4 regions of the Buttiauxella sp. BIGb0552 genome follow, and region 4 is predicted to be linked to each of the others. Evidence: predicted binding sites of a transcription regulator. Region 4 holds the regulator's gene; each other region holds the start of a gene.
What was found. Region 4 encodes PhoB, which activates phosphate uptake and scavenging genes when phosphate is short. Its sites were predicted from a motif close to CTGTCATAAAACTGNCNNAT; they were not measured.
Positions count from the first base shown of each region.

Region 1: a site for PhoB is predicted at 5,276-5,295, ahead of EDF88_RS06545 (phosphoethanolamine transferase). Genes of this name have one in related genera too.
Region 2: a site for PhoB is predicted at 5,676-5,695, ahead of pstS (phosphate ABC transporter substrate-binding protein PstS). Genes of this name have one in related genera too.
Region 3: a site for PhoB is predicted at 4,201-4,220, ahead of EDF88_RS23135 (MIP/aquaporin family protein). Genes of this name have one in related genera too.

Region 1 is NZ_SODY01000002.1:370,038-378,271, forward strand. It holds gene EDF88_RS06510 (SDR family oxidoreductase) at 1-504, shown strand, start outside; gene EDF88_RS06515 (TetR family transcriptional regulator) at 524-1,069, opposite strand; gene EDF88_RS06520 (MFS transporter) at 1,175-2,398, shown strand; gene EDF88_RS06525 (Cof-type HAD-IIB family hydrolase) at 2,395-3,210, shown strand; gene EDF88_RS06530 (SLC13 family permease) at 3,251-4,369, opposite strand; gene mntR (manganese-binding transcriptional regulator MntR) at 4,369-4,839, opposite strand; gene mntS (manganase accumulation protein MntS) at 5,030-5,158, shown strand; gene EDF88_RS06545 (phosphoethanolamine transferase) at 5,478-7,064, shown strand; gene ompX (outer membrane protein OmpX) at 7,133-7,633, opposite strand; gene rhtA (threonine/homoserine exporter RhtA) at 8,003-8,234, shown strand, end outside.
Region 2 is NZ_SODY01000005.1:406,742-414,975, reverse strand. It holds gene glmU (bifunctional UDP-N-acetylglucosamine diphosphorylase/glucosamine-1-phosphate N-acetyltransferase GlmU) at 1-1,183, shown strand, start outside; gene glmS (glutamine--fructose-6-phosphate transaminase (isomerizing)) at 1,425-3,254, shown strand; gene EDF88_RS17060 (MFS transporter) at 3,327-4,598, opposite strand; gene rluF (23S rRNA pseudouridine(2604) synthase RluF) at 4,918-5,649, shown strand; gene pstS (phosphate ABC transporter substrate-binding protein PstS) at 5,784-6,824, shown strand; gene pstC (phosphate ABC transporter permease PstC) at 6,904-7,866, shown strand; gene pstA (phosphate ABC transporter permease PstA) at 7,863-8,234, shown strand, end outside.
Region 3 is NZ_SODY01000010.1:30,185-38,418, forward strand. It holds gene hslV (ATP-dependent protease subunit HslV) at 1-367, shown strand, start outside; gene hslU (HslU--HslV peptidase ATPase subunit) at 377-1,711, shown strand; gene menA (1,4-dihydroxy-2-naphthoate polyprenyltransferase) at 1,788-2,717, shown strand; gene rraA (ribonuclease E activity regulator RraA) at 2,810-3,295, shown strand; gene zapB (septal ring assembly protein ZapB) at 3,547-3,786, opposite strand; gene EDF88_RS23135 (MIP/aquaporin family protein) at 4,356-5,207, shown strand; gene glpK (glycerol kinase GlpK) at 5,229-6,743, shown strand; gene glpX (class II fructose-bisphosphatase) at 6,893-7,903, shown strand; gene fpr (ferredoxin--NADP(+) reductase) at 8,005-8,234, shown strand, end outside.
Region 4 is NZ_SODY01000002.1:840,710-848,943, reverse strand. It holds gene sbcC (exonuclease subunit SbcC) at 1-2,698, opposite strand, end outside; gene sbcD (exonuclease subunit SbcD) at 2,695-3,912, opposite strand; gene phoB (phosphate response regulator transcription factor PhoB) at 4,124-4,813, shown strand; gene phoR (phosphate regulon sensor histidine kinase PhoR) at 4,836-6,143, shown strand; gene brnQ (branched-chain amino acid transporter carrier protein BrnQ) at 6,562-7,884, shown strand; gene proY (proline-specific permease ProY) at 7,956-8,234, shown strand, end outside.

The sequences.
Region 1 (8,234 bases), 470 kb from region 4:
AGTGTTATTGAATTATCCCTGGCGCAATTTAGACAAGGGTTTGACCCGTTCCTCACAGCTCAATTCAACATTTCAAAAGCAGTTGCTCCGCATATGGGTGGCGAACGAGCGGGAAGTATCCTGACGGTTGTCCCTCCCGCAGGCGTAATGGTGATTGCGGGTCACTCTGGCCATATTGTCGGCTGCGCGGGTATTGAAGCGTTTGTCAAAGCTCTTGCCTGCGAACTTGCTCCCAAAAATATTCGAGTTCTCTGCGTGCGTTCGCATGCGCTTGTCGGCGCGGTTGAGGCAGGTTCCTACACCAACGAAGTGTTCGCTTCTAAGGCGCAAGCAATGGGGTTAACCGTGGAGCAGTGGGTGGGAGGTGCGGCGCAAAGCACCATGTTGAAACGCCTGCCAACGCTTTCACAAGTAGCGGAACTTATGGCTTTTCTGGCGTCAGATCATGCAGGTGCAATGACAGCAACGGTGATCAACATGACGGCGGGCACAACAACGACATAACGGGTTTGAAATTCAAACTCTAGCCTACAATTTTCGCCAGCATTCTTCTGAGGTCTTCACGACTCAGCGGATTCCTGTCGGTCACATAATGTAGCGTCATACCTTCGATAAAAGCATCCAACGCGCGCGCGGTAATCGGGTCAAAGAAGGCTTCCAGCACTTGTTGGCTGCGGCACATCCAGTCCTGCATGATGATTTTTAGCGCCGGGTTGCGGTTGGCGTAAGCGTAAAGCTGATACATCACCTGCATGTTGTACGAAGTGGCAATTTTCTCCCCGCAAATCATATCGACTATCGCCTCGCAGGCTTCATCACGATTGCGGGCTTGTTCCATGCGGTGACGGTAATCGTCCGACATCTGATATGCAAACTGCGTAAACGCTTCACTTAGTAGCGATTCGATGCCGTCAAAATAATAGGTCATTGACCCTAAAGAAACGCCCGCTGCTTCGGCAATTTTACGGTGCGTGATATGGCTAATACCGTGTTCTACCAGCATATCCAGCGTGGCTTCCACAATGCGGGCTCGCCGGTCTGGATCGTTGCGCCTTGGGGCTTTGCTCATCATTTTCGCTCGGTAATAACTAACTAAAAGAGTTTACCAGGCAATATGTACAAATGTACACAAACTTGCTAGTGTAATTTGTATTCACCGCCAACCGGTATTTCTATGTCCGCCGCCATTAGCCATCGCAAAGCCACTCAACTTCGCACCTGGGCGCTGTTCGCCTTCTTCTTTCTGCCCGGTCTGGTTATGGCCTCCTGGGCCACACGAACTCCAGCCATTCGCGACACGTTAAGTGTTTCGACTGCGGGTATGGGGATTGTGCTGTTTGGCCTATCGGTGGGCTCGATGAGCGGAATTTTATGCTCCGGCTGGCTGGTTAAGCGTTTTGGGACTCGCAATATCATCCGCAGTGGTATGACATTAATGGTAACCGGCATGCTGGTTATGGGCATTGCGCTATACCTTTCCTCACCGGTGCTATTTGCTCTGGGCTTAGCCATTTTGGGAGCCGGACTTGGTTCAGCGGAAGTGGCGATGAACGTCGAAGGTGCCATTGTTGAAGGGTTGCTGAAAAAGACCGTGTTACCGATGATGCATGGTTTCTATAGCCTCGGCACTCTTGTAGGCGCGGGTATCGGCATGAGTTTAACTGCCCTCAATTTCAGCGCCTATGGGCACTTATTGGTCATTGGCCTGCTCGTCATTACGCCAATTGTTATTGCCATTACCGCCATTCCGCATGGAGTAGGTAAGAGCAACACAGCCTTAGATGCAGAAAACCCGCACGAGCCCCACCCGCCCTTTTATAAAGATCTCCAACTGATATTAATCGGCACCATTGTGCTGGCGATGGCGTTTGCCGAAGGCTCAGCGAATGACTGGCTGCCGCTTTTGATGGTGGATGGCCATGGCTTTAACCCAACATCTGGCTCGATGATTTATGTCGGCTTTACTCTGGGCATGACAGTCGGGCGTTTTACAGGCGGCTGGTTTATTGACCGTTATAGCCGCGTGACGGTAGTGCGGGCCTGCGCGTTGATGGGCATTTTGGGTATTGGTCTAATCATCTTTGTCGATAACGCCTTTGTGGCGGGTATTTCTGTCATTTTATGGGGATTGGGCACCTCGCTCGGTTTCCCATTAACCATTTCGGCCGCAGGCGATACCGGCCCAGATCCGGCGACTCGCGTAAGCGTGGTTGCTGCATCGGGTTATATTGCATTCCTGGTGGGGCCACCGCTGCTTGGCTTCCTCGGTGAGCATTACGGCCTGCGCCTTGCCATGTTAGTCGTATTAAGTTTGATGGTCGTCGCAGCCCTGGTCGCGAAAGCGGTCGCAAAACCTACAGACCTTGTTACTAACTCGCTTGAAGGGAGAGTTCGATGAGTGTGAAATTAATTGCCGTCGACATGGATGGTACGTTCCTGAACGATAACAAAGAGTACAACCGCGCACGCTTTGCTGAACTTTATGCACAGATGAAAGAGCAAGGGATTCGTTTTGTGGTCGCTAGTGGCAACCAGTATTTCCAGTTGATTTCATTTTTCCCGGAGATTGCCCACGAGATCTCGTTCGTTGCCGATAATGGCGGCTGGGTAGTGAGTGAAGAAAAAGACACCTTCAATGGCGAGCTAACAAAGCAACAATTCAATACGGTTATTGACCACCTGCTGACACTGCCGCATGTGGATATCATCGCCTGTGGCAAACGTAACGGCTATACCCTGAAAAGCTATGACGATGCCTTTATCACCATGGCGCGTAGCTACTATCACCGCCTGGAGCTGGTAGAAAACTTCGCGAATCTTGACGATGTGTTCTTTAAGTTCGCGCTGAATCTGCCTGATAGCCTATTAGATGACACCATGAACTCCCTGTCTGAAATTCTTGATGGTGTGATGGTCCCAGTCACCAGCGGTCACGGCTCGATTGATCTGATTATTCCAGGTATTCATAAAGCCAATGGCTTGCGGATATTGCAGGAAAAATGGGGTATTGATGACAGCGAAGTCGTGACCTTTGGCGACGGCGGCAACGATATAGAAATGCTGCGCCAGGCCAAATATGGTTTTGCGATGGCAAATGCCCCTGAAAAAATCAAACAAATTGCCTCTTTTCAGGCTGGGCATTGCAACCAGCAAGGTGTGCTGGATGTGATTGAAAAAGTGTTGAAGAAAGAAGCGCCGTTTAACGCGTAATACGAAGCGAGGGGCGGTAAAGCCCCTCTCCTCTGCCGCCCTACAGTTGTTTTAGTAGCACCAGCAGACCGTAACCTACCGCAGCCGCCCACAACAGCATCGGCAATGAATAGTAGTGAAAGCGTATCCAGATGCGGCGATCGTTAGCCATGCGCAGAGCTATCAGATTTGCCAGCGAGCCCGGTAGTAGGCCAAAACCGCCGATGTTTACCGCAAAAGCGAGTAACACCGAGGCCGGAACGTAATTGAGCAGTAAAATGGTCGATGGAACATTGCTAATAAATTGCGATAAACCTATGCCCAGAGCAAACAACCCGCCGCTTGAAAGCTGATTAATCCCCGCCAGCGCATGCTGTAACACCGGCAACTGCGTTATCAGGTAAACGTCGATAAACATCACCATAAACACCAGCAGCAAACTCCAGTCGATACTCAGTAACACCCGGCGCGCCAGTAGCAAAAAGCCTACAGCCACCACAGCCAGTCCCCAGATCTCCTGCTTTAACTCCAGTGAAACAATAAATACAACGTAAAGTACCAAGCAGCTCAGCACTAATCGCGGCTGCCAGTCATGGCGTTTATCGTGAGTCTGATAGATAAGCTTTTTAGTGGGGAAGCAGAACCAGCACAACACAAGCAAACTGGCCATTATCGCCAGCGCCAGCGGGGCCATTTGCCAGGTGAATTCGCCAAACGATAAACCCGACCGCCCCCACAACAAAATATTCTGCGGATTGCCAATCGGTGTGAGCAGCGACCCGGCATTCACCGCCAGGGCTTCAAATATGATGAGCCGACTGGTCGGTATCGCACATAGTTTCTTCAACGTAATGGTCAACGGAACAATAATAAACAGAGCGACATCGTTAGTCAGAAATGTAGAAAGCAGAGCCGCTGCGCTGACCAAAAACATCGCCAGGGTTCGTTCGTTATCAAAACGCTTCACCATGCGGCGGCCCAGCACATCGAAATAACCGCTTAGCTCCACGCCTTTGGTCAACATCATTAAACCTGCGAGCGTAATGATGGTGTGCCAGTCGATAGCATGGACCCAACTCTTCGGCTGAAATGGCGCAACAAAACTCAGCGCCACACCGACAAGCAGCAATAGATGAAGAAAGCGGTCGCGCGCAAAGGGACGAACCAGGTTGAGCAACATTACTGCGTGAACCCTCGCTTCTCACTAAACAGGCGAAATGCTTCCAGCGTCTCTTCACTAACGTGGTGCTCAACACCTTCGGCGTCAATTCTTGCAGTTTCTGCACTAATACCCAGCGCGAGGAAAAAGTTTTCGACGATCTGATGACGTTCACGACTCATTTGCGCCAGTTTCTCCCCTTCCGGAGTCAGAAACACACCGCGCCATGGAATTTGTTCAATAAGCCCAACCGAGGCGAGTCTTTTTAACATTTTTGCAACCGTAGGTTGGGAGACTCCCAGACGTGCGGCCATATCAACCTGGCGCACCTCTCCAACCTCGCGAATTAAATCAGAAATCAGCTCAACATAATCATCAATTAATTCACGGCGATGCGCTTCCCGCACCTGCCTAAAGCCTTCGACATGCTCTTCAACATTTACCAACGGCATCACTTTCTGTTTATTTTTTTGGCCCGTAGTACGGCTCATGATGCTTCCTCTAACAGTGGCACGGCATCGTCCAATGACGACATTTGGCCCCATTGTAAACCAGCAGCTCGGAAGCACAAAAATTTAACGAATTAGCAATAGCTATACAATATAGCCTATGCTATATCTGTATGTAATGCAGTCAGCCTTTAAAGGATCTAAGGGCAGCAGATGTTAAGAGGAGGAAAAAATGAACGAATTTAAGAGGTGTATGAGCGTGTTTACACATTCCCCGTTTCAAGTGCGGCTAATGCTGCTCAATATGTTGTGTGATTGGGTTTCCGGGAAACCACAGCAGGGCGAAAAACCGAAGTCGTAGGCAGTCGCCCTGCCTTCTTCTCCTTCAGTCTCTCTGAATGGTTTCTTTCGCCTGTTTGTCATTTTTCATTTAAATAGATTCAGTGAGTATCCCGCGTTTTCGGGCTTTAACCCTATCATTTGTCGGATTTGTTACCGGCTTCGCAAAACACATTTCGCTTATCAGTTGATCTTCTTATCGTACCGCTCTATCTTCTTGCAGCCCTGAACATGAAGCGGCCCGCAGATGCGGTCCAGTTTCCTTTCTTTTCCGTCTGTCAGGCAGGTTCTTACCCTCGTCGCCAGGGTTTTCGCATGGCGTTTAGTAGATCTCGATAAACATGAATTTAACGGTTAAAGATACCCTGACGACCCGCGCAATTGCGCTCAATCCGTGGACTGGCTTTTATTTCCTGCAGTCATTACTGATTAACTTCGCACTCGGTTATGAATTTAGCATTCTCTACGCAGTCGCATTTAGTTGCGTATTAATGCTGTTGTGGCGCAGCGCGCCCAAATTACAAAAAGGTTTGCTGGCGATTTGCAGCCTGATTGCTGCAATGTATTTCCCTTTTGGTCAGGCCTACGGCTCGCCGAACTTTAATACCCTGCTTGCCCTGCATTCGACCAACTTCGAAGAATCCACGGAATTGATGACTATTTTCCCGTGGTACAGCTATTTGGTGTCGGTGTTTATTCTGGTGCTCGGTGTTATCGCCGTACGGCGCAAAGTCACACCGAAAAAAAGATCATGGTGCCATTTCGACAGTTTATGTCTGGTGGTGAGCGTGGTCTGCTTCTTTGTCGCACCAGTACAAAACCTGGCTTACGGTGGCGTGTTCAAAATCAAAGACTCTGGTTATCCAGTATTCCGCTTTGTTAAAGATGTAGTGGTTAACAACCAGGAAGTCATTGACGAACAAACTCGTATGCAGGCCTTCTCACAAATGAAGGACACCTGGAATGTGCTGGCGGTTAAACCAAAGTACCAAATTTATGTAGTGGTGATTGGTGAAAGCGCGCGTCGCGATGCGTTAGGTGCATTCGGCGGTCACTGGGATAACACCCCGTTCGCAAGCAAGGTGAATGGCAATATCTTCATGGATTATGTATCGGCCAGTGGTTCCACACAGAAATCGCTGGGCATGACGCTTAACCGCGTCATTGATGGCAAACCGCAATATCAGGACAACATTATTACGCTGGCAAACCGTGCTGGTTTCCAGACCTGGTGGTTCTCAAACCAGGGGCAAATTGGTGAATACGACACTGCCATCGCCAGCATCGCCAAGCGTGCTGATGAAGTACAGTTCCTGAAAAGTGGGGATTTTGAAGCGGATAAAAACACCCGTGACGAAGCGCTGCTTAAGATGACGGCACAAGTATTTGCCACCCCGCGCACCACTCCACAGCTGATTGTGTTGCATTTGATGGGTTCACACCCACAGGCTTGCGACCGTACTCAGGGTAAATATAAAGATTTCGTTCAGTCGAAAGAGACCTCTTGTTATATCTACAGCATGACGCAAACCGACGACCTGCTAAAACAACTCTATCAGCAGCTGCAAAATAGCGGTGAAAGTTTCTCGATGGCTTACTTCTCCGATCACGGTCTTGCCATCAAAGAACGCGGCACCAAGGTGCAATATCTGGCGCATGATGATGAGTTCCAGCAAAACTTCCAGGTGCCGTTTATGGTGCTATCAAGTGATGATAAAGAACATCGCCAGATAAAAGCACGGCGTTCAGCGAACGATTTCCTGAATTTCTTCTCAGCCTGGACGGGGATTAAAACCAAAGAGTTAACGCCAAAGTACAAGTTCATTTCTGAGCAGAACGCGGGGCCTGTCTACATCACCAACTTTAAGCTTAAGAAGGTGGACTATACTCATTTGCAGACGGATGTGTTTGAAACTAAAACGCGCTAACTCAAATTGCAGAGATAAAAAAATCCGCCACTATGGGCGGATTTTTATTTTCACTAGTTAAAGTGAAATTAGAAGCGGTAACCCACGCCTGCGATCCAGGTGCCAACATCAACATTACGGATGCGGCTCTGCTCGTAGGAAACGTCCAGAGCAACGTTTTCAATTGGGTTGAACTGCATACCTGCGCCGTAGGAGAAACCGTAGTCGCTGGTGTTTGTATCAGTTGCGCCAGTAGTCTGGAATTTACCGTAACCAACACCGACTACACCGTAGATGCTTGCCCAATCGTTGATGCGGTAAGCTGGACCAGCAGTGATGCCGTAGTATTGTGATTTGTTATAAACGTCAGCTTCGCTACGGTTTTTCTCGGTGTAAGTGAAAGAACCGATGTAACCCAGCGGGGTGTCGTTTTCATAACGGTATTTCAGGTTGAAACCGCCAGCTTTGTTAGCTTTGCCCTGCATATCGCTTTGTGCGTAGCCACCAGTTACGGTGCTAGCTGCAGATGCGGTACCAACGGAAACGGCCAGAACACAAGCCAGTGCTGAAAGACATGCAATTTTTTTCATAATCCACCTCAAATGTGCTTCAAGTAACTTCTAAGTTTTTAATATATCAAAATTGTGTAAGAAACTCTGCGACATTTACGTTGTCTAACGATTCCTTTCCTGTAACAGAACATTTCCATTACATCGTAGTCCCTTCAATTTGCAGCGCTTTTAACCAAAAACGCGCTAATTATTGGCATGAATCGCAACATCGTCATCCAGATAATTCTTAAACTCACCTGAACAAAACTTACGCAATCAGGCTGTTATGGTACTGCATCAGACAATTATTTTTTTCAATGAATTCTCAACCAGCCATAACTTATTCATTTACACTGGGGTTACTTTTATTTTCTTGACCGAATTAGACACTGACTGACAGGAAGCAGGATGCCGCTATCGCCACGTAAAACCCCAGTTTGGTTACCCATCGTCGTTCTTTTAATTGCTATGACCTCAATTCAAAGTGGCGCTTCACTTGCGAAATCTTTGTTCCCATTGGTTGGTGCGCCAGGTGTTACAGCACTGCGTCTTGCGTTGGGTACGCTAATTTTGGTGGTGATTTTCAAACCATGGCGTTTGCGTTTTAAAGCAGAGCAACGTTTCCCCTTGCTGATGTATG
Region 2 (8,234 bases), on a different contig from region 4:
AAATAAACTCAGCGATAGCTCTCTTAATTGGGTATTGCAGTCTGAGCAGCTTGGTACCGGCCACGCCATGCAGCAGGCCGTACCTTTCTTTGCTGACGACGAAGACATTCTGATGCTCTACGGCGACGTGCCGCTGATTTCTGTTGAGTCTTTGCAACGTCTGCGTGATGCCAAACCGCAGGGCGGTATCGGTTTGCTGACCGTAAAACTCGACGATCCAACCGGCTATGGCCGTATCGCTCGTGAGAATGGCAAGGTCGTTGGCATTGTTGAGCATAAAGACGCGACTGATGAACAACGCAAAATTGACGAAATCAATACCGGGATCCTGGTCGCGAACGGCGCGGACCTGAAACGCTGGCTGGCGAAACTAGATAATAACAATGCTCAGGGTGAGTTCTATATCACCGACATTATCGCGCTGGCGCACCATGAAGGCCGTGCAATCACCGCCGTACATCCTGACCGCTTAAGTGAAGTGGAAGGCGTGAACAACCGCCTGCAACTATCACGCCTTGAGCGCGTCTACCAGAGTGAACAAGCAGATAAACTGCTGCTGGCAGGTGTGATGCTGCGCGATCCTGCTCGTTTCGACCTGCGTGGTGAACTGACGCATGGGCGTGATGTAGAAATTGATACTAATGTCATTATTGAAGGCTCGGTGACCCTGGGTCATCGCGTCAAAATTGGCACCGGCTGCGTTATTAAAAACAGCGTGATTGGCGATGACTGTGAAATCAGTCCGTACACCGTTGTAGAAGACTCAACCCTTGCTGCTGCTTGTTCTATCGGTCCGTTTGCACGTTTGCGTCCCGGCGCAGAACTGGCAGAAGGCGCACACGTCGGCAACTTCGTGGAAATGAAAAAAGCGCGTCTGGGTAAAGGTTCGAAAGCGGGTCACCTGAGCTATTTGGGTGATGCTGAAATTGGCGACAACGTGAATATTGGCGCTGGTACCATCACCTGTAATTACGACGGTGCGAACAAATTCAAAACCATCATCGGTGATGATGTATTTGTTGGTTCCGATAGCCAACTGGTGGCGCCTGTGACCATTGCTCGCGGTGCAACAATTGGCGCGGGCACAACTGTCACTCGTAACGTTGGTGAAGACGAACTGGTTATCAGCCGCGTGAAGCAGACTCATATCCAGGGTTGGCTGCGTCCGGTTAAGAAAAAGTAATTTTGTATTTTCCTTCTCCCTGAATGGGAGAAGGCTGGGGTGAAGGTTGTTCTCGAAAATGACCCACCCCGCAGTACTACCAAAACTATAACCCCACTCTCTACAAGGCTCGGGGCCCCGGAAAACGGGATATTTACCCAAAGAATTTCGTGCAGCCAACGCATATGTAGTGCGAAAGGCGACGGGTAAAACAGGTCAGCGACAACACATGGCGTAATGCCATTATCAGGAATCTAATCTTATGTGTGGAATTGTTGGCGCGGTCGCGCAACGTGATATCGCTGAAATCCTTCTCGAAGGACTACGTCGTCTGGAATACCGTGGTTATGACTCTGCGGGCCTGGCAGTTGTTGACGAAAAAGGTCATATGACCCGTCTGCGCCGTCTGGGTAAAGTGAATAAGCTGGCTGAAGCCGCCGCGGAAACTGCGCTGCATGGTGGCACCGGTATTGCGCACACGCGTTGGGCGACTCACGGCGAACCATCAGAAGTTAACGCTCACCCGCATGTTTCCGAACATATTGTGGTGGTTCATAACGGTATCATCGAAAACTATGAACCGCTGCGTGAAGCTCTACAGGGTCGCGGTTACACCTTCGTTTCACAAACCGATACCGAAGTTATTGCTCACCTGGTTCACTGGGAACTGGAGCAAGGCGGTAGTCTGCGTGAAGCTGTGCTGCGTACTATCCCGCAACTGCGCGGCGCTTACGGCACCGTTATCATGGACACCCGTAACCCAGACGTGCTGCTGGCAGCTCGTTCAGGTAGCCCGATGGTTATCGGCCTGGGCATGGGCGAAAACTTTATCGCATCCGACCAGCTTGCTTTGCTGCCAGTCACCCGTCGCTTCATCTTCCTCGAAGAAGGTGATATCGCGGAAGTAACTCGTCGCTCTGTAACAGTATTCGATACCAAAGGTGAGCAGGTTAAACGCCCTGATATCGAATCCAGTCTGCAATATGACGCGGGCGACAAAGGTATTTATCGCCACTACATGCAGAAAGAGATCTACGAACAGCCGAACGCGATTAAAAATACCCTGACTGGCCGCATTAGTCATGGCGCTATCGATCTCTCTGAGCTTGGCCCGCAGGCCAATGAAATGTTGTCTCAGGTTGAGCACATTCAAATTGTCGCGTGTGGTACCTCCTACAACTCAGGCATGGTTTCGCGTTACTGGTTTGAATCACTAGCAGGTGTGCCTTGCGATGTCGAAATCGCATCTGAGTTCCGCTACCGTAAATCAGCGGTGCGTCGTAACAGCCTGATGATCACCCTTTCCCAGTCTGGCGAAACGGCAGATACCCTTGCAGCATTGCGATTGTCTAAAGAACTGGGCTATTTGGGGTCGTTGGCAATCTGCAACGTGCCGGGTTCTTCTCTGGTGCGTGAGTCCGATCTGGCGCTGATGACCAACGCAGGCACTGAAATCGGTGTGGCATCTACCAAAGCGTTTACCACTCAGCTGACCGTCTTGCTGATGCTGGTGGCGAAACTGAGCCGCCTGAAAGGTGCTGATGCCTCTATTGAGCAAGACATTGTTCATGGTTTGCAGGCACTGCCAAGCCGTATCGAGCAGATGCTGTCCCAGGATAAACGCATTGAAGCATTGGCCGAAGATTTCTCTGACAAACATCATGCGCTCTTCTTAGGCCGTGGCGATCAGTACCCAATCGCAATGGAAGGCGCGCTGAAGCTCAAAGAGATTTCATATATTCACGCCGAAGCGTATGCGGCAGGCGAGCTGAAACACGGCCCGCTGGCGCTGATTGATGCAGATATGCCGGTTATTGTTGTGGCACCAAACAACGAATTACTTGAAAAGCTGAAATCGAATATCGAAGAAGTGCGCGCGCGTGGCGGCCATCTGTATGTATTTGCAGATAAAGATGCAGGGTTTGCCAGCAGCGACAACATGCACATCATTGAGATGCCGCATGTAGAAGAAGTTATTGCACCTATCTTCTATACCGTACCGTTGCAGTTGCTGTCTTATCACGTTGCGCTGATCAAAGGCACCGACGTTGACCAGCCACGAAATCTGGCGAAATCAGTGACGGTTGAATAAGCCGTTCTAAATAGACACGCAAAATAAAAAAGGCCGGTTGCGCTAAGCACAACCGGCCTTTTTACTGCTAAATCAATTATCTTCCTGCGTCACCAGTTTTGGTTCTTCAGGGGATTTCAGCAGAACCCACAAGACAATTGCCCCGATTACGTCGAACACGGAAAGCACCGCGAACAACGGGCTGAAACCAACCGTGTCGGCCAGAGCACCCACAACCAGTGCAAACATGGTGCTGGCAGTCCAGGCTGCCATGCCGGTAAAACCGTTGGCGGTGGCGACTTCGTTGGAGTCGAACATATCAGAAGACAACGTGATAAGCGCGCCAGACAATGACTGGTGGGCAAAGCCGCCAACGCACAACAGTGCGATCGCAACCATCGGGCTGCCAAACAAACCGACCATGCCTGGCAGAATCATCAGTGCAGCACCCATTGTGACCACCAGCTTGCGGGATACCACGATATTCACGCCAAAAGCTTTCTGGAACATACCTGGCAGGTAACCACCAATGATGCAGCCGAAATCAGCGAACAGCATCGGGATCCAGGCAAACATAGCGATATCTTTGAGGTTAAAGCCGTAGGTGTGGACCATAAACAGCGGGATCCACGCGTTAAACGTCCCCCACGCAGGTTCAGCCAGGAAACGCGGTAATGCGATACCCCAAAACTTACGTTGTTTGAGCAGGCGGCCAATACGGACTTTCTCAACCTTTGGTTTCTCAGGCTGCCCATCGGTTATATAGAGATACTCTTCCCGGGACAGTGATTTGGTTTTTGACGGGCGGTTATAGGTGAAATACCAACCAGCTGCCCACAGCACGCTGAAAACACCGACGATAATAAACGCCAGTCTCCAGTCTCTGATATAGATTGCCCATGCGACCAGTGGAGGAGCAATAACCGCGCCAATAGAGGAACCAACGTTGAAATAGCCCACTGCTACCGAACGTTCAGTATCCGGGAACCATTCAGTTACTGATTTCAAACCAGCAGGTATCATCGCACTTTCGGCGAAACCGCCGAGACCACGGAACATTGCCAGACCTTTCCAGCCGGTAGCAAATGACGCACCAATGCAGAACACGCCCCACATCAGGCCAAAAATGGTGTAACCCACTTTAGTGCCTAATGTATCAAGCAGATAGCCAGCAATAGGCTGTGCAATGGTGTAGCAGGCCGAAAATGTCGCAATAATGTAAGAATATTGCTGGGTGGTAATGTGCAGATCGCTCTGTAATGTTGGCGCTGCGGCAGAAATAGTATTTCGGGTTAAATAACAAAGAATGGTGCCTAATGTCACCAGTGACAGCATAAACCAGCGCTTGTGGCCTGTTTTGCGCATAACGAATCCCCGTTTTTCAAGCAATAAGTGGCCTGACCGCTGCAAGGCAGCAGGCAATTAAATAATTCAGAGGAGATAAAAATCAGCGGCGCTTCAGAAGACGTCGAGGATTCTGGTTTGGCCCATCCTGGACTTGTTTTTGTTATGTAGATCACACTATGTGTTGATAATGAACCTGTGTTTCACTTTTATTTGTGATTCATCTCAATTTTTTGTGTGTAATCTACCCCTAACGGGTAACGTATGTGACGTGTGTCACATTTCTTTAAGTGATGAGTAAATGGTGATTATGCAAAATATGAATGATACGCACCGCGAAATGCCCGCCGATTCACCCATACGAATTAATAAGTACATTAGCGATTGCGGTATCTGCTCCCGCCGTCAGGCCGATCATTACGTTGAGCAGGGCGAAGTGTTTATTAATGACAGGCAGGCGAGTTTTGGCGCTCAGGTATTTTCCGGGGATGTGGTGAAGCTAAACGGTCAGCTTATTGCACCACGTGATGACAACGATCTCGTGCTGATGGTTTTGAATAAGCCTGTAGGCATCATCACCACAATGGAAAAGAGTGTGCGCGATAACATCAGCGGTCTCATTCATAGCGACAAACGCGTTTCTCCTATCGGGCGTCTGGATAAAGATTCGCAGGGACTCATTTTACTGACCAACCACGGTGATGTAGTGAATAAAATTCTACGCGCTGGTAACAATCACGAAAAAGAGTATGTCGTCACCGTCAACAAACCGATATCTGACGAGTTTATTGTTGGGTTGAGCGTGGGAGTTCCGATACTGGGTACGGTAACCAAACCCTGTAAAGTGACAAAAGAATCCCCCCAAATATTTCGCATCACATTAGTTCAGGGGTTGAACCGTCAGATCCGCCGAATGTGTAAATATTTTGGCTATGAAGTCACCCGGCTTGAACGAATCCGTATCATGAATATCCATCTGGAAGGGTTGCCGTTAGGGGAATCACGCCATTTAACTGGCGAGGAAAAAAGCGAGTTATTGAAGCGGATTAAGCACTCAGAATCAGCAGTGTGACAGGTAGAAATATGCAGCAAAGCTGTCTGTCATAAAACTGTCATATTTAATACATTTAACTGTCACCAAACTGTCCTATTTTCTATCCTGCATCCACTAAACAACGATTTACGTTCACCTCTGCAGGAGACACTATGAAAGCTATGCGTACCACTGTCGCAACTGTTGTCGCCGCGACCTTATCCCTGACTGCTTTTGGCGCAAACGCCGCTGCAAGCCTGACTGGTGCCGGTGCAACATTCCCTGCGCCGGTGTATGCCAAATGGGCAGATACCTACAATAAATCAACTGGTAACAAAGTTAACTACCAGGGTATTGGCTCCTCCGGTGGCGTTAAACAAATCATTGCTAACACCGTGGATTTCGGTGCGTCTGATGCTCCTCTGGCTGAAGATAAACTGCAACAAGAAGGGCTGTTCCAGTTCCCGACTGTTATCGGCGGTGTCGTTCTGGCAGTTAACCTGCCTGGCGTGAAATCCGGTGAGCTGGTGCTCGACGGTAAAACTCTGGGTGACATCTACCTGGGCAAAATCAAAAAATGGGATGACGAAGCAATCGCTAAACTCAACCCAGGCATGAAATTGCCACAGCAGAATATCGCCGTTGTGCGTCGTGCTGACGGTTCCGGTACTTCCTTCGTATTCACCAGCTACCTGGCGAAAGTGAACGAAGAGTGGAAATCTAAAATCGGTGCAGGCTCAACGGTAAACTGGCCAACGGGTCTGGGCGGTAAAGGTAACGACGGTATCGCAGCCTTCGTTCAACGCCTGCCGGGTTCAATTGGTTATGTTGAATATGCTTACGCTAAGCAAAACAACCTCGCTTATACCAAACTGGTTTCAGCAGATGGTAAGCCAGTAGCACCTTCGGAAGAAAACTTTGCTAATGCAGCGAAGGGTGCGGACTGGAGCAAATCATTCGCTCAGGATCTGACTAACCAGAAAGGTGACGGCGCGTGGCCAATCACGTCCACCACTTTCATCCTGGTTCACAAAGAGCAGAAAAACCCAGAGCAAGGCGCTGAAGTGCTGAAGTTCTTCGATTGGGCATATAAAGACGGTGCTAAACAGGCAAGTGACCTGGATTACGCCGCTCTGCCAGACGCTGTGGTTGAGCAGGTTCGTGCTGCATGGAAGACCAACGTGAAAGACAGCTCCGGTAAGGCGCTGTACTAATTTTTTAAAGCTCGGGTGATAAAACCCGGTGTATAGAGTAACTTACGCCGGGTAAACCCAACACTACAAAGAGTAAGCTATGGCAGTAAGTAAGCCGGTGTTCAAAGCTCCTGGCAAACAAGGTGATGTCATTTTCAGTGCGCTGGTAAAACTGGCTGCGCTGATTGTGCTATTTCTGCTGGGTGGCATCATCATCTCCCTGATCATCTCCTCCTGGCCGAGTATCCAGAAGTTTGGTTTCTCATTCCTGTGGACTAAAGAGTGGGATGCTCCAAATGATATTTATGGTGCGCTGGTGCCGATTTACGGCACGCTGGTCACCTCGTTCATTGCGCTGTTAATTGCTGTACCGGTGAGTTTCGGTATCGCGCTGTTCCTGACAGAACTTGCACCAAACTGGTTGCGCCGCCCGCTGGGTATCGCCATCGAACTGCTGGCTGCAATCCCAAGTATCGTGTACGGCATGTGGGGCCTGTTTATCTTTGCTCCGCTGTTTGCGAAATACTTCCAGGAACCTGTCGGCAATGTGCTCTCTTCTGTGCCGATTGTTGGCGAGCTGTTCTCTGGCCCGGCATTCGGTATCGGTATTCTCGCCGCAGGCGTAATACTGGCCATTATGATCATTCCGTACATTGCAGCCGTTATGCGTGATGTATTTGAACAAACCCCTGTGATGATGAAAGAGTCGGCCTACGGCATTGGCTGCACCACATGGGAAGTTATCTGGCGCATCGTTTTACCGTTTACCAAAAACGGCGTGATTGGTGGTGTGATGTTGGGTCTGGGCCGTGCTCTGGGTGAAACCATGGCAGTGACCTTTATCATCGGTAACACTTACCAGCTCGACAACGCCTCGCTGTATATGCCGGGCAACAGTATTACTTCTGCACTGGCGAACGAATTTGCTGAAGCGGAATCTGGCCTGCACACCGCAGCGCTGATGGAGCTTGGCCTGATTCTGTTTGTGATCACCTTTATCGTACTGGCTATCTCTAAGTTCATGGTTATGCGTCTGGCGAAGAATGAAGGAGCGCGTTCATGACGACAATGGAAATGCAAAGCCGCGCGGCGCTCGCAGAATCACGCCGCAAAATGCAGGCACGTCGTCGGTTCAAAAACCGCATTGCTCTGACACTTTCAATGGGAACCATGGCGTTTGGCCTGTTCTGGTTGGTGTGGATACTATTCTCTACGGTGACTCGCGGTATCGATGGTATGTCGATTGCGCTGTTTACCGAAATGACACCACCGCCAAACACCGAAGGTGGTGGTTTAGCCAACGCCCTTGCGGGTAGCGGCCTGTTAATCCTGTGGGCGACCGTGTTTGGTACGCCGCTTGGCATCATGGCGGGTATCTACCTGGCGGAGTACGGACGTAAATCGTGGCTGGCAGAAGTGATTCGTTTTATT
Region 3 (8,234 bases), on a different contig from region 4:
TACCCTATTCGAACTGTTTGAGCGCAAGCTAGAAATGCACCAGGGCCACCTGGTGAAAGCTGCGGTTGAACTGGCAAAAGACTGGCGTACCGATCGCATGCTGCGCAAGCTCGAAGCGTTGCTTGCCGTCGCCGATGAAAATTCATCTCTTATCATCACCGGTAATGGTGATGTGATTCAGCCAGAAGATGATCTGATTGCAATTGGTTCAGGTGGCCCGTATGCGCAGGCAGCGGCACGTGCACTTCTTGATAACACCGAACTGGGTGCTCGTGACATCGTAGAGAAATCGCTGGGGATTGCCGGTGATATCTGTATCTACACCAACCATTTCCATACTATTGAAGAATTAGCGTCTAAGGCGTAAGGAATCCCCATGTCTGAAATGACTCCACGCGAAATTGTCAGCGAACTGAATAAACACATCATTGGCCAGGACAATGCCAAGCGTTCCGTGGCGATTGCGCTGCGCAACCGCTGGCGCCGTATGCAGCTTAATGAAGAGCTGCGCCATGAAGTTACGCCAAAAAACATTCTGATGATCGGCCCAACCGGTGTCGGTAAAACCGAAATCGCCCGTCGTCTGGCAAAACTTGCCAACGCACCGTTCATCAAAGTCGAAGCCACCAAATTCACCGAAGTGGGTTATGTTGGTAAAGAAGTTGATTCTATCATCCGCGATCTGACCGATTCTGCGATGAAAATGGTTCGCCTGCAATCCATCGAGAAAAACCGCTACCGCGCCGAAGAAATGGCCGAAGAGCGCATTCTTGATGTGCTGATCCCACCAGCTAAGAACAACTGGGGCCAAAACGAAACGGCACCTGAGCCATCTACCGCGCGCCAGTCTTTCCGTAAGAAATTGCGTGAAGGCCAGTTAGACGATAAAGAAATTGAGATCGATCTGGCTGCAGCACCGATGGGCGTTGAAATCATGGCTCCTCCTGGCATGGAAGAAATGACTAGCCAGTTGCAGTCAATGTTCCAGAACCTGGGCGGTCAGAAGCAAAAACCACGCAAGCTGAAAATCAAAGAGGCGATGAAACTTCTGATTGAAGAAGAAGCCGCGAAACTTGTGAACCCGGAAGAACTGAAGCAAGACGCCATTGATGCCGTCGAGCAACACGGTATCGTGTTTATCGATGAGATCGACAAGATCTGTAAGCGTGGTGGCAACAGCTCCGGCCCGGACGTTTCCCGTGAAGGCGTTCAGCGCGACTTACTGCCACTGGTCGAAGGCTGCACCGTTTCGACTAAACACGGAATGGTCAAAACTGACCACATCCTGTTTATCGCATCTGGCGCATTCCAGGTAGCAAGTCCGTCAGACCTGATCCCAGAATTGCAGGGTCGTCTGCCAATTCGTGTGGAATTGCAGGCACTGACTGTCGAAGATTTCGAGCGCATTCTGACTGAGCCGAACGCGTCTATCACCGTGCAGTACAAAGCATTGTTGGGCACCGAAGGCGTGAATATCGACTTCACCGAAGACGGTATTCGCCGCATTGCTCAGGCTGCATGGCAAGTGAACGAGTCCACCGAAAACATTGGTGCGCGTCGTCTGCACACTGTTCTGGAACGCCTGGTTGAAGACATCTCTTACGATGCCAGCGAGATGAACGGCCAGTCCATCCTGATTGATGGCGAATATGTCAGTAAACATCTGGATGAGTTGGTAGCAGATGAAGACTTGAGCCGTTTTATCCTATAATCGCGCTCAACGTATTTTCTTCATTTGAAATGGAGGGCTTATGCCCTCCATTTTTTTATATCTAACAGAGAGAACTATGAGCGAATCGCACTCTGTAAGCACGACTCAAGCCTGGCTTGAAAGCTTGCGCCCACGCACATTACCACTGGCATTTGCCTCTATCGTCTGTGGATCCGCGTTGGCTTTCTGGCAAGGCGTGTTCAACCCCACAATTGCATTGCTGGCACTACTGACTGCCGGGTTACTGCAAATCCTCTCAAACCTGGCGAATGACTACGGTGATGCGGTAAAAGGGAGCGACAAAGAAGACAGAATCGGGCCATTGCGCGGAATGCAAAAAGGCGTGATTACCCAGGCGCAGATGAAAAAGGCGCTGATTATCACAGTGGTATTAATCTGTGTTTCTGGTCTGGCGCTGGTCGCGGTTGCTTGTCGTACGCTGGCAGATTTTCTCGGTTTCCTGGTGCTCGGTTTACTGGCCATTATCGCGGCTATTACCTACACCGTCGGAACTCGTCCGTATGGTTACATGGGACTTGGGGACATTTCAGTACTGGTCTTCTTTGGTTGGTTAAGTGTGGCTGGTACCTGGTATCTTCAGGCTCATGCTCTCGCCCCGTTAGTGTTTTTACCCGCGACAGCTTGCGGATTACTGGCAACAGCTGTGCTGAACATCAATAACTTGCGTGATATCGACAGCGACCGTGAGAACGGTAAAAACACACTGGCTGTGCGCCTGGGCCCAGTACTTGCCCGTCGCTATCATGCCTGCCTGCTAATGGGTGCGCTGGCGTGCCTTGCGGTATTTAACCTGGTGTGGTTGCAAAGCCTCTGGGGATGGCTGTTTGTGCTTGCAGCACCGTTACTGATTAAGCAGGCGCGTTTTGTGTTACGCGAGAAGGAACCTGTTGCGATGCGCCCAATGCTTGAACGGACAGTAAAAGCCGCATTGCTTGCTAACGTATTGTTTGCGGTAGGAGTTGTGCTCAGCACGGTGTCGCTTTAGCTGACAAATATCAATTAACAATTGATGATTTTGCCAACAGTTGAGATTAAGCGATATACTGACAACTCATGCAGCAACAGAACCTTAATCCTATGAAATATGATACTTCCGAGCTTTGCGACATCTACCAGGAAGATGTCAACGTCGTTGAACCGCTGTTTTCCAACTTCGGTGGGCGGTCGTCCTTTGGCGGGCAAATCATCACAGTGAAATGTTTCGAGGACAACGGATTGTTGTATGATCTGCTCGAACAAAATGGCCGTGGCCGAGTGCTGGTCATCGATGGTGGCGGCTCTGTTCGCCGTGCTTTGATTGACGCAGAACTTGCCCGTCTGGCGACTCAAAATGAGTGGGAAGGCATCGTGGTATACGGTGCAGTACGCCAGGTAGATGACCTGGAAGAACTGGATATTGGTATTCAGGCAATTGCCGCCATTCCTGTTGGCTCTGCTGGCGTTGGCGTTGGCGAAAGTGACGTGCGCGTTAACTTTGGCGGCGTGACATTCTTCTCCGGCGACCATCTGTATGCGGATAACACCGGCATCATCCTTTCCGAAGATCCCCTCGATATTGAATAACCCAATCGAATAACAAAACGGGCGCCCTAAGGCGCCCGTTCTTTTTCTGGTCGAATAAATCGATACCCTAAATAATTCAAGTTGCAGGACAAAAGGCTTCAGACTTTTGAACAGCGCTTGCGCTGGCCCCACCGGGGCGAGGCTCAGCCGAGTAATGCGGCAATTGAGTGAATCCCCAGGAGCTTACTAAAGTAAGTGACTGGGGTGAACGAAAACAGCCAACGCCCCTGCAGCTTGAAGTATGGCGGGTATTAGACTTCTTCCATCTTACCCAGCAGCGCATGCAGACGATCCTGCCAAACGTGCTGCTGTTCTTTCAGAGAATTGTTTTCGCGCACTAATTCTTCATGGTTGCTCTGAGACTGCTGAACTTGCTGAGACAAATTGTTGTTGGTCTCTTTCAGCTCTTCAATTTCCATTTGCAGCAGGGTAATGGTATCAATCGCCTGCTGTACTTTTGCTTCCAGTTTCTCAAACACTTCAAATGACATTTCTGAACCTCTTCTGAATTGCAAGGCGTTGATGGATGTCTATACCCGTTAGCATTCGAGTTGCAGGTAGGCGGCCAGGGAGCTTATCCCGATGAGCTTACTTCAGTAAGTGATTCGGGTAACTGAGCGCAGCCAACGCCCCTGCAGCTTGAAGGATGATGGGTATAAATCCCCGTTCCGGATATTCCCCGAAGACACCTTATGAATATATGCGCTCCACGCAGCGTGTCTCGATTGTAAGTAGCGTAAGTAGCCGTGTCCAGCGAGTTCAAGCGCTCTTTGCATAACATAACGTTTTTCAGCATATGCCGAATGACCATGAGCGCTAAAATCACTATTTGTTAACGCATTGATTACTTCCATGAGCGTTTGCGTTGTCTTTTCTGGGTGATAATGCGCACACTTCAGCGCGAAATCGCTCATTTTTATGACGAACAACACAAATTTAAAGTTCGATATTTCTCGTTTATGTTCGTTAACGATAAATTAACACTATGCCTACATGGCACCTGCGCGGCAGGGAAGCCCGAACAAACAATAATCATTAATTTTGCCTTCAGGACCCTACTATGAGTCAGTCAGCTCCATCAACCTTGAAAGGTCAGTGCATCGCCGAGTTCATGGGTACCGCGTTGTTGATTTTCTTTGGTGTCGGATGTGTCGCCGCCTTAAAAGTCGCGGGCGCAAGCTTCGGGCAGTGGGAAATCAGTATCATCTGGGGTTTGGGAGTAGCTATGGCTATCTACCTGACTGCAGGAGTTTCCGGTGCACATCTTAACCCGGCGGTGACTATCGCACTTTGCCTGTTCGCATGCTTCGATAAACGCAAAGTGGTGCCGTTTATTCTTTCGCAAGTTGCAGGTGCGTTCTGTGCCGCAGCTTTGGTCTATGGCCTGTATTACAATTTATTCCTCGATTACGAGCAGACGCACCACATGGTACGCGGCAGTGTGGAAAGCCTGGATTTGGCAGGTATCTTCTCAACCTACCCTAACCCACACATCAATCTTGTGCAGGCGTTTGCCGTAGAGATGGTGATCACAGCCATTCTGATGGGCGTTATTCTGGCGCTGACTGACGATGGCAACGGCATCCCGCGTGGCCCGTTAGCACCATTGCTGATTGGCTTACTGATTGCGGTAATCGGTGCCTCAATGGGTCCGTTGACCGGATTTGCGATGAATCCAGCACGTGACTTTGGCCCGAAACTTTTCGCCTGGTTAGCTGGCTGGGGCGATGTCGCCTTCACCGGTGGCCGCGATATTCCTTACTTCCTGGTGCCTGTATTTGGCCCGATTGTAGGCGCGGCTCTAGGTGCGTTTGGTTACCGTAAACTGATTGGCCACCATTTACCTTGTGATGTTTGTGTTGAAGATGAAGAAAAATCCAGCACATCCACACAACAAAATGCTTCTTTGTAAGACTGACTTCAGGACAAAATTATGACCCACGAAAAAAAATATATTGTCGCACTCGATCAGGGTACAACCAGCTCCCGCGCCGTCGTCCTGGATCATGATGCCAACGTTGTTAGCGTGTCACAGCGCGAGTTTCAGCAAATCTATCCAAAAGCTGGATGGGTAGAGCACGACCCAATGGAGATCTGGGCAACACAAAGCTCCACGCTTGTAGAAGTGCTGGCTAAAGCGGACATCAACTCCGACCAAATCGCCGCAATAGGTATCACTAACCAGCGTGAAACCGCGATTGTCTGGGAAAAAGAGACCGGCAAACCAATTTATAACGCCATCGTCTGGCAGTGCCGTCGTACCGCAGAGATCTGCGAGCAGCTCAAACGCGACGGCCTGGAAGAGTACATCAAATCAGCAACCGGGCTGGTTGTTGACCCGTATTTCTCCGGCACCAAAGTGAAGTGGATTCTTGATCACGTTGAAGGTTCCCGCGAACGCGCGCGCCGTGGCGAATTGCTGTTTGGTACGGTCGATACCTGGCTTATCTGGAAAATGACTCAAGGGCGCGTGCACGTTACTGACTACACCAACGCCTCCCGAACCATGTTGTTTAACATCCACGATCTCACCTGGGATGACCGCATGCTCGAAGCGCTGGATATCCCACGCGAGATGCTGCCAGAAGTGCGTAAATCCTCCGAAGTTTACGGCCAGACCAACATCGGTGGTAAAGGCGGTACGCGTATTCCTATCGCCGGGATCGCCGGTGACCAGCAGGCGGCACTCTTCGGCCAGCTGTGCGTGAAGGAAGGGATGGCGAAAAACACCTACGGCACCGGCTGCTTTATGCTGATGAACACCGGAACTCAGGCGGTTAAATCGACTCACGGTTTGTTGACGACGATTGCTTGCGGCCCACGCGGTGAAGTGAACTATGCGCTGGAAGGCGCAGTATTCATGGGCGGCGCGTCTATCCAGTGGCTACGCGATGAGATGAAACTGATTAGCGACGCGACTGATTCCGAGTACTTTGCAACGAAAGTCAAAGACACCAACGGCGTATATGTCGTCCCTGCGTTTACCGGTCTGGGCGCTCCTTACTGGGACCCGTATGCCCGTGGCGCTATCTTCGGTCTGACTCGTGGCGTCAATGCAAACCATATTATCCGCGCAACACTTGAGTCCATCGCTTATCAGACTCGTGACGTACTGGAAGCGATGCAGGCTGATGCTGATATTCGCCTGCACGCTCTGCGTGTGGACGGTGGTGCGGTGGCGAACAACTTCCTGATGCAATTCCAGGCCGACATTTTAGGTACACGCGTTGAGCGCCCTGAAGTGCGTGAAGTCACGGCGTTAGGTGCTGCTTATCTTGCAGGCCTGGCCGTTGGTTTCTGGCAGAACCTGGATGAAGTCAGCGAGAAAGCGGTTATCGAAAAAGAGTTCCGCCCGGGTATCGAAACCACCGAACGTAACGTCCGTTATGCTGGCTGGAAAAAAGCAGTTAAGCGTGCGCTGGCGTGGGAAGACCACGACGAAAGTTAAGTTCTGACACCACCAACCTACTCTCTCCCTATTCCGGGAGAGAGTAGAGGTGAGTGAGTTCCAAATCCACAGCAACACTCCGCCTTCCCCGACGATTCCTCACCTGTGCTAAAATGCGTCGCAATTAAGCTTCTTAAAATGAGTGTGCGATGAGACGAGAACTGGCGATTGAATTTTCCCGCGTAACTGAAGCCGCAGCACTGGCTGGTTATAAATGGTTGGGCCGTGGCGATAAAAATACGGCGGATGGCGCAGCCGTTCACGCCATGCGTATCATGCTTAATCAGGTCAATATTGATGGCCAGATTGTGATTGGTGAAGGAGAAATCGACGAAGCGCCGATGCTCTACATTGGCGAAAAAGTCGGGACCGGCCAGGGTGATGCAGTAGATATCGCGGTTGACCCGATTGAAGGCACCCGCATGACCGCCATGGGTCAGGCCAACGCGCTGGCGGTGCTGGCTGTGGGTGACAAAGGTAGTTTCCTCAACGCCCCAGACATGTACATGGAAAAACTGATTGTTGGCCCTGGCGCTAAAGGCATTATCGACCTCAATCTGCCGCTGGCTGAAAACCTCTATAACATCGCCGTTGCGCTCAACAAGCCACTGAGTGAACTCACCGTAACTATTCTCGCCAAACCGCGCCACGACGCCACCATTGCCGAACTGCAAAAGCTTGGCGTACGCGTTTTCGCCATTCCTGATGGTGATGTTGCGGCATCCATTCTGACCTGTATGCCTGATAGCGAAGTCGATGTGATGTACGGTATCGGCGGCGCACCTGAGGGCGTGATTTCCGCAGCAGTTATTCGCGCGTTGGATGGCGACATGCAAGGCCGCTTGTTAGCTCGTCACCACGTCAAAGGCGATAGCGAAGAAAACCGTGTGATGGGTGAGAAAGAACTTGAGCGCTGCAAAGCGATGGGCATTGAAGCGGGTGTAGTATTGAAACTCGATGATATGGCGCGTAACGACAACGTGATTTTCTCCGCGACCGGTATCACCAAAGGTGATTTGCTGGATGGCATTACCCGTAAAGGGAATATGGCGACCACTGAAACATTGCTGATCCGTGGTAAATCGCGCACCATTCGCCGTATCAAATCTATTCACTATCTCGACCGCAAAGATCCAGACGTACAAACGCATATTCTGTAAGACTGCCGTTTGTCTGAATGAGCTTTCCAGCTTTAACCGGCTGGAAATCTCACAGTTTTCTGGTGAAGATAGGACAATAGACACAGAGGGGAATGAACATCATGGCGGAATGGGTCAAAGGTAAAGTCATCCAGATTGAAAACTGGACGGACGCTCTATTTAGTCTCACTGTGCATGCACCTGTCGCCCCTTTCACTGCCGGGCAATTCACCAAGCTTGGGATGGAAATTGACGGTGAACGCGTGCAGCGCGCCTATTCCTACGTCAATGCGCCGAACGATCCTAATCTTGAGTTCTATCTAGTCACCGTGCCTGAGGGCAAACTCAGCCC
Region 4 (8,234 bases):
TACGGAATTTGTCGCCTTCTTTTGAGCCAATCAGCGCATTGAGATAACCCCAGTCTTCAACTTGCTGCTGGCACTCTACAATGGCCTGCATCAGCCCTTGTTGGCGCTGGCGGTTTTCAGCATCGTGGCGCAATTGCTGCTGAATCTGGCCTTGCTGAGTGGTGTTCTCGCGCAACTGCTGGTTGCAATGGGCTAACTGTTCTTGCAGCTCGCTCAGCTGTGTATCTTCCGCCAGTGCTTGCGGGCGAGCAGCAGTATGCTCCGCTAGCGCTTTCTCAGCCTGCTGGCAGAGCACGGTTTGCTGCTGGTGTTGTTGCTCAAGCTGCTGTTTTTTCTGCTCAAGCATCTGGCGTTCATTTTCATCCAGCAACGCCGCCTGGAATGATTCCACGTCGGTAAAGGGACTTGCGGTAAGCGCACTTAGGAATTGCGCGTTTGCCTGAGCAACACGAGTTTCCTCTTGCTGCAGTTGCTGTTGCAGTGTTTGCCATTGGCTTTCCAGGGCAATGCAATCGCTGTGCAGCTGGTGCCAGTTTTGTAATTCTGCGATTTGTTCGCTTTCGGATAGCAACGCTGGCACGGTGCCATCGTCAATAAAGGCATTTAACACACCCTCAAGGCTTGCCAGTTGTTGCTGCAAACGCGGTAACTGTTCACTGCGTTGCTGCCAGAGTTGCGATTCCTGCTGTCGCTGCGCCAGCCAGTTATTTTCTTCACCGTGAGCGGGATGTTGCAGGCCAACATTTTCCAGGGCTGTGTTCAGCGCTTCGCGTTGGGTTGCAATTTCATCGGCAAGTTTACGATGCTGGACGTTCGCCTGAGTTAGCTGTTCTTCCAGCACAATGCGCTGGCTAAGCTGATGCAGCTGCTGTTCGCGCTGCTCCTCACTTTCGAGCCAGTGCTGAATATCATCTTCGGGTGCCAGCACCAATTGCAGGCTGGCGCACAGTTGTTGCCAGTGAGCGCGCAGCTCGTTTTCTTCTTCATCCAGGGTCTTGATGGTATGAATCAGGTTTTCACGTTGTTTGCGCTGTGTATCAAGCTGGCCTTTCATCGCAAAGCCCGCTTCTGCAAGGCTTGCTACTTCCAGTTTTAATTTATCCAGGCGCTGCTGGTTTTCACCTGGTTGTATCGCCTGGTAATCAGCGACCGCCGGGTGTTGCGTGGAGCCGCACAGTGGGCAAGGTTGCTCAGGTTGCAAAAGGGCGCGTTCAGCTTCCAGGCTGACAATGCGTTTTTCCAATTCGCATACTTTCTCCAAATCACTCTCATGTTGGCGGCGTTCTTTATATTGCTGGCGTTTAAGCACCAGCTGCGCATCGCCTTCGGTAATCTGTTTCTCAAGAATGGCGAGCTCTTGTTGCTGAAGAGCTTTGCGCTTGAGTAATGAGGAGAGCTGCGGTTGAAGCGTTGCAAGCCTCTGGCGCTGAGGGCGCGCGGCAATCGTCGTCTGTAAATGAGCACTAACTTCATCTGCGCTAAGAGACAATTCAATGACAGGCAGCAGAGCGAGTTTTTTCTGGCTGGCATCGATATCTCGTTGCAAAGTTTGTAGCTGAGTGGCATCACGCTGTTGCTGGCTGAAAGCCATGCGCCAGCCTGCCAGTTCTGCCCCCCACAAGCGAAAATGTCCGTGGGTTTTCAGCCAATCCTGAAGCTGAGTATCCTCTTCAGTCAGTTTTGCAGCCTGGCTTGCTGCTGCGAGCCGTGTCTGCTGGCGGCGTGCCTTTGTCTGAAGTAAGCGAGTGTTCACTTCCTCAGTTTTAATGCGCGTGGCTTGTAGAGTGGTTTGTAATTCCTGTAACCGTTTCCAGTCCGGGCGCAGTTTTTCTGCGGGTTGCGCTCGGGTGAGTTTTTCTAACTGCGGTGCCGCCTCTGTTATTGCGAGGGTTGCAGCATTCAAGGCCTGTTGGGTCTGTGTATGCTTCTGTGTGAGCTGTGAAAGCAGGCCGAGCCACTGCTGGTGTTGCTGGAGTTTAAGTTGTTCTGCAAGCTGTACTTTTTCTTCAGTAGTAAGTGCCTGCAAACTCTCAGCAAGCTGCTGGCGCTGCTCTTCGCTCAATAACGCTACACCCGCAGCCTGGGCTTGCAGGTTCTCAAGTTGGCTGCGCACATTTTTATGATTTTCGAACACTGCCGCAGAAACGGTGCCGTAAATTTCAGTGCCGGTCAGTTCTTCGAGCAGCGAGGCACGGTCATTGGCATCGGCATTTAAAAAGGCAGCGAACTGCCCTTGGGATAGCATCATCGAACGGGTAAAGCGGTCGTAATCCAGCCCGGTCAATTTGGCGGTGATCTCGAGCTTATCTTTGACCTTATCGGCGACTATTTTGCCGCTGGCTACTTCTGCCAGCTCCACACGCGGGGCTTGTAGATTGCCGTTTACCGCGTTGCGTGCCCGGTTCTGGCTCCAGAATGCGCGGTAGGCAACACCTTTTACTTCAAACTCCACTTCCGCCAGACATTCGGCTGTATCGCGAGTCATCAGATCATTTTGCGACTGTGAGACGGTATTGAGGCGCGGCGTCTTGTGATAAAGCGCGAGGCAGATAGCATCGAGCAGCGTGGTTTTCCCCGCACCAGTTGGCCCGGTTATAGCAAACAATCCGTTGCTGGCAAAAGGCTCGCTGGTGAAATCAATTTTCCATTCCCCTTTCAGGGAGTTGAGGTTTTTTAACCGTAGGCTAAGGATTTTCATGCCTGTTCCTCCGTGTCATGCAGACTGGCAACGGTTTGAGCAAACAGGGTGCGCAAGCGCTGCGCACGCTCCTCGGTGGTCTCTTCCTGAACCAGGCGGCGTTCAAAAACTTCCTCAACGGTGAGTTCACTCAGGGTTTCTTTATGCTGCTGGGCGATAACGCGTTCGCGCTGCTCACGGCTACGGCGCAGCAACACCACTTCTACTGGCAGCGTTTCGGTGATTTGCTGGATATGGCGTTGCATATCATGCAGGTATTCATCGGTGGCGATTTCGATATCCAGCCACACTTTGGGTTCTGCCGGGGCATCGCGCCACTGTTCTAGTTGCTGTTCAATTTCAGACAGCGAGCCTTTGATAACCGCTAACGGCTGGCTAACTGGAACAGTCAGTGGGGTGACCTCATGAAGTTTACCCTCGGCAAACTCAACCAGATAAACGCTCTTGGTCTTGCCGGTTTCGTCAAAACTTAGCGGAATAGGTGAACCGCTGTAACGGATATGTTCGGTGCCGCCAATTAATTGCGCACGATGAATATGGCCAAGCGCTATGTAATCGGCATTCGGGAAATGCTGCGCCGGGAAGGCATCAAGCGTGCCAATATAGATGTCACGCACTGCATCGCTTTTTGTCACGCCGACGGTCGTTAAATGCCCGGTGGCGATAATCGGCAGCTTCGCGTCAGCGCGCAAATCGCAGGCTGCGCGATAACACTGCTGATAATGTTCGCTAATGGCTTCCATTAAAGAACGCTGTTTTTCATGGCCGGACAGCCCCGCCTGGCTGCTTTGAATATCGCGTGGGCGCAAAAACGGGATTGGGCACAGAATCGCACCCGCCTGGCCGCTTTTGGTATTGAGCCGGATAGCTTGCTGGCTTGCATCATGGCGGGCACTGGCAATCACATATGTATTCAGGCAGGCCATAAGCTCGCGGGATTCGTTGAGCGTCGCCACTGAATCATGGTTTCCTGCCAGCACCACGAGCGAGCATCCCGTCGCCTGGAGTTGCACCACAAAGCGGTTATACAGTTCTCGCGCATAGCTTGGCGGTGAGCCGGTATCAAAAATATCACCCGCAACGATTATGGCATCCACATCATTTTCAACGGCAGCTTTGAGCAGCCATTCAAGAAAAGCCTGGTGCTCAGGACCGCGACTTTTGGTATAAAAATTTTGACCAAGATGCCAGTCTGATGTGTGAATTATGCGCATGACCTGTCCGGTGGCTTAAAAATGAAGTCCCGATTATATACACGTCGCCCTTGAAGATGCAGGGGCAAGGCGAAAACGGCATATGTCTCTGTGTCATAAATGAAATTGATGGGTTGCTGAACAGTCATTTTTTTCATAAATCTGTCATAAATCTGACGCATAATGGCACCGCATTGAAACAACAATAATTATTCCCTGGACAAGACAAATCATGGCGAAACGCATTCTGGTCGTAGAAGATGAAGCTCCAATCCGCGAGATGGTCAGTTTTGTGCTTGAGCAAAACGGTTTTCAGCCAGTTGAAGCGGAAGATTATGACAGTGCAGTGAACTTGCTTATCGAACCTTTCCCCGATCTGATTCTGCTGGACTGGATGCTGCCAGGCGGCTCCGGTATTCAGTTTATTAAGCACCTGAAACGTGAAGCTATGACGCGTGATATACCGGTGATGATGCTGACTGCGCGTGGGGAAGAGGAAGACCGTGTGCGAGGTCTCGAAGTCGGGGCCGATGACTATATTACTAAGCCGTTTTCTCCGAAAGAGTTGGTGGCGCGTATTAAAGCTGTGATGCGCCGTATCTCTCCGATGGCGGTAGAAGAAGTGATCGATATGCAGGGGCTGATTCTAGACCCGTCGTCGCATCGCGTGATGACCGGGGAAAACCCATTGGATATGGGGCCAACAGAATTTAAGCTACTGCACTTCTTTATGACACACCCGGAGCGGGTGTATAGCCGTGAACAATTGCTCAATCATGTATGGGGCACCAATGTTTATGTCGAAGACCGAACGGTTGACGTACATATTCGTCGGTTACGCAAAGCGCTCGAACATAGTGGACATGACAGAATGGTACAAACAGTACGCGGTACGGGTTATCGGTTCTCAACCCGCTTTTAATTCCTTATCAGGAGAGTGACGCGTGCTGGAACGGTTGTCATGGAAAAGGCTGGTACTGGAGCTGGTGCTCTGTTGTATACCGGCCGTCATTTTAGGCCTTATTTTTGGCCATTTACCGTGGTTTTTATTACTGGCAGTCACTGGGCTGCTGGTTTGGCATTTCTGGAATCTGCTGCGTCTGTCGTGGTGGTTGTGGGTTGATCGCAGCATGACACCTCCGCCGGGGCGGGGGAGTTGGGACCCGCTGTTGTACGGCCTGCATCAGATGCAACTGCGTAATAAAAAGCGCCGAAAAGAATTAGGCAATTTGATTAAGCGCTTTCGTAGCGGTGCAGAATCATTGCCCGATGCGGTCGTACTGACCACCGAAGAAGGGACGATTTTTTGGTGTAATGGACTTGCTCAACAATTATTGGGACTGCGTTGGCCGGATGATAACGGGCAGAACATCCTTAACTTGCTGCGTTACCCTGAATTTACCCGCTATTTGTCGCAGAAAGATTTTGCTCGCCCGCTGACACTGGTACTCAATAATGGCCGCCATCTGGAATTTCGCGTAATGCCTTATAGCGACGAACAGTGGCTGCTGGTGGCGCGTGATGTGACTCAGATGCACCAGCTTGAAGGGGCGCGTCGCAACTTCTTTGCCAACGTCAGCCATGAACTGCGTACACCGTTAACGGTGCTGCAAGGTTATCTGGAGATGATGCAGGATCAAACCCTTGAAGGCCCGCTGCGCGAGAAAGCGTTGGGCACGATGCGCGAACAAACCTCGCGTATGGAAGGGCTGGTTAAGCAGCTTCTCACGTTGTCAAAAATTGAAGCTGCACCCGCGATGGTGCTCAATGAAAAGATTGATGTGCCACTGATGTTGCGTGTGGTGGAGCGCGAAGCGCAAACTCTCAGCCAGCAAAGACAGACGTTACAGTTTGATATTGATCCGGCTTTAAAAGTGTTTGGTAATGAAGAACAATTGCGCAGTGCGATTTCAAACCTCGTTTATAACGCCGTAAACCATACGCCAGATGGCACACATATTACCGTGAGCTGGAAACGGGCTGCGGGTGGGGCGTGCTTTAGCGTTGCGGACACGGGACCGGGCATTTCAGCCGAACACATTCCACGCCTGACCGAGCGTTTCTACCGCGTGGATAAAGCGCGTTCACGGCAAACCGGTGGCAGCGGGCTGGGGCTTGCGATAGTGAAACATGCCTTGAGCCATCATGATGCGCGTCTTCATATTGAAAGCCAGCCGGGTAAAGGAACGACCTTTTCCTTTGTACTGCCTGAGCGTCTTATCGTTAACGAAAAAGTGGTTCAGCCAGAGTAGCTTGCTCTGGCTGTGTCAAAAACACTTTCCACAGGCCAGTCTTCTGGTCTGTGTTTTTTTTGCTCAGATGTAAATCAATAATCCTCGATTGGTTGTAATTTGACCGCACAAACGACCATGATATTTTCTGATGGATAAACTTATCCTCTAACTTTCTGGCTAATTTAAGGATATCAATCTGGTTTTTGGATCCCTTCTTGCCTTCAAACGCTATAAGCGTTTTAATTGCGCCCCTGTAATTGGTAGACCGACTGGATTTGAGTGGTAATTCAAACAACTATTCTTCTCCACCGATCCAGGAAAGGATTTTCCGCTGTCGTAACTACCAATTGCCGCTTTTATGCCGAGTTAACCCGTATAAAAATTTGAATATTTTCAAAACTTTCAACACCACACATCCACAGGCTGTATAAATTTTATGACTCATCATTTGAAATCTCGAGACATCCTCGCACTGGGCTTTATGACCTTTGCGCTGTTTGTCGGAGCAGGCAATATCATTTTCCCGCCAATGGTGGGTTTACAGGCTGGTGAGCATGTCTGGATTGCCTCCCTTGGCTTCCTGGTCACCGCAGTTGGCCTGCCCGTTCTGACTATTGTCGCTATCGCTCGTGTTGGTGGTGGTATTGATAGCCTGAGCTCGCCAATCGGCCGCCGTGCCGGTGTGCTGTTGGCCACCGTTTGTTATCTGGCCGTTGGACCACTGTTTGCGACACCTCGTACAGCGACTGTCTCCTTCGAAGTGGGGATTGCGCCGCTGGTTGGCAGCAGTGAACTTGCTCTGTTTATCTACAGCCTGGTTTATTTTGCCATTGTTATGGCCATCTCTTTGTATCCGGGCAAATTGTTGGATACCGTTGGTCATGTGCTGGCTCCGGTAAAAATTGTCGCGCTGTTAGCGTTGTCAGTCGGTGCGATTCTGTGGCCTGCTGGTGGTATCAGCACCGCGACTGAAGCGTACCAACATGCGGCGTTTTCTAACGGCTTCGTCAATGGTTATCTGACCATGGATACGCTGGCATCTTTGGTCTTCGGGATTGTCATTGTTAACGCAGCGCGTTCACGTGGCGTTACTGAATCTCGCTTACTGACGCGCTATACCATCTGGGCTGGCCTGATTGCAGGTATCGGCTTAACGCTTATTTACTTAGCACTGTTCCGCCTGGGTTCTGACAGCGCATCGCTGGTTAGCGATCAAAACGCGAACGGTGCCGCAATTCTGCATGCGTATGTTGCTCATACCTTCGGTGGTGCCGGTAGCTTCTTCCTTGCCGCGCTGATTTTCCTCGCGTGCATGGTAACGGCGATTGGCCTGACTTGTGCGTGTGCTGAGTTCTTCAGCCAGTATCTGCCGCTGTCTTACCGCTCGCTGGTGTTTATCCTTGGCCTGTTCTCGATGGTGGTTTCTAACCTCGGCCTGAGCCATTTGATTCAGATTTCGATTCCAGTGCTGACGGCAATTTACCCACCGTGTATTGCGCTGGTGGTACTGAGTTTCACCCGTCCGTGGTGGCATAATTCAACTCGCGTTATCGCTCCGGCGATGCTCATCAGTACCTTGTTCGGTATCCTTGATGGGATTAAAGCTTCGGCAATCAGTGATATTTTACCAGCGTGGACGGCGCGTTTGCCGCTTGCTGATCAAGGGTTGGCATGGCTAGCACCAACGGTCATCATGGTGGTTATTGCCATCATTTGGGACCGCGCCGCAGGGCGACAGGTGGCATCCGCCGCCCACTAAAAATTAAAATTATGTTCAACCACGGGGCTTAGCTCCGTGGTTTTTTTTATTGTTAAGCAGGTATGGAATCAATGGAAAACGCTAATAAACTCAAGCGCGGCTTGAGTACCCGGCACATACGCTTTATGGCGTTGGGTTCGGCAATTGGCACCGGGCTGTTTTATGGCTCGGCAGACGCAATTAAAATGGCTGGCCCAAGTGTATTGCTGGCTTACATCATTGGCGGGGTGGCGGCATATATCATTATGCGTGCACTCGGCGAGATGTCGGTTCATAACCCTTCAGCCAGTTCATTCTCCCGTTATGCGCAAGACAACCTTGGCCCATTAGCCGGATATATTACTGGCTGG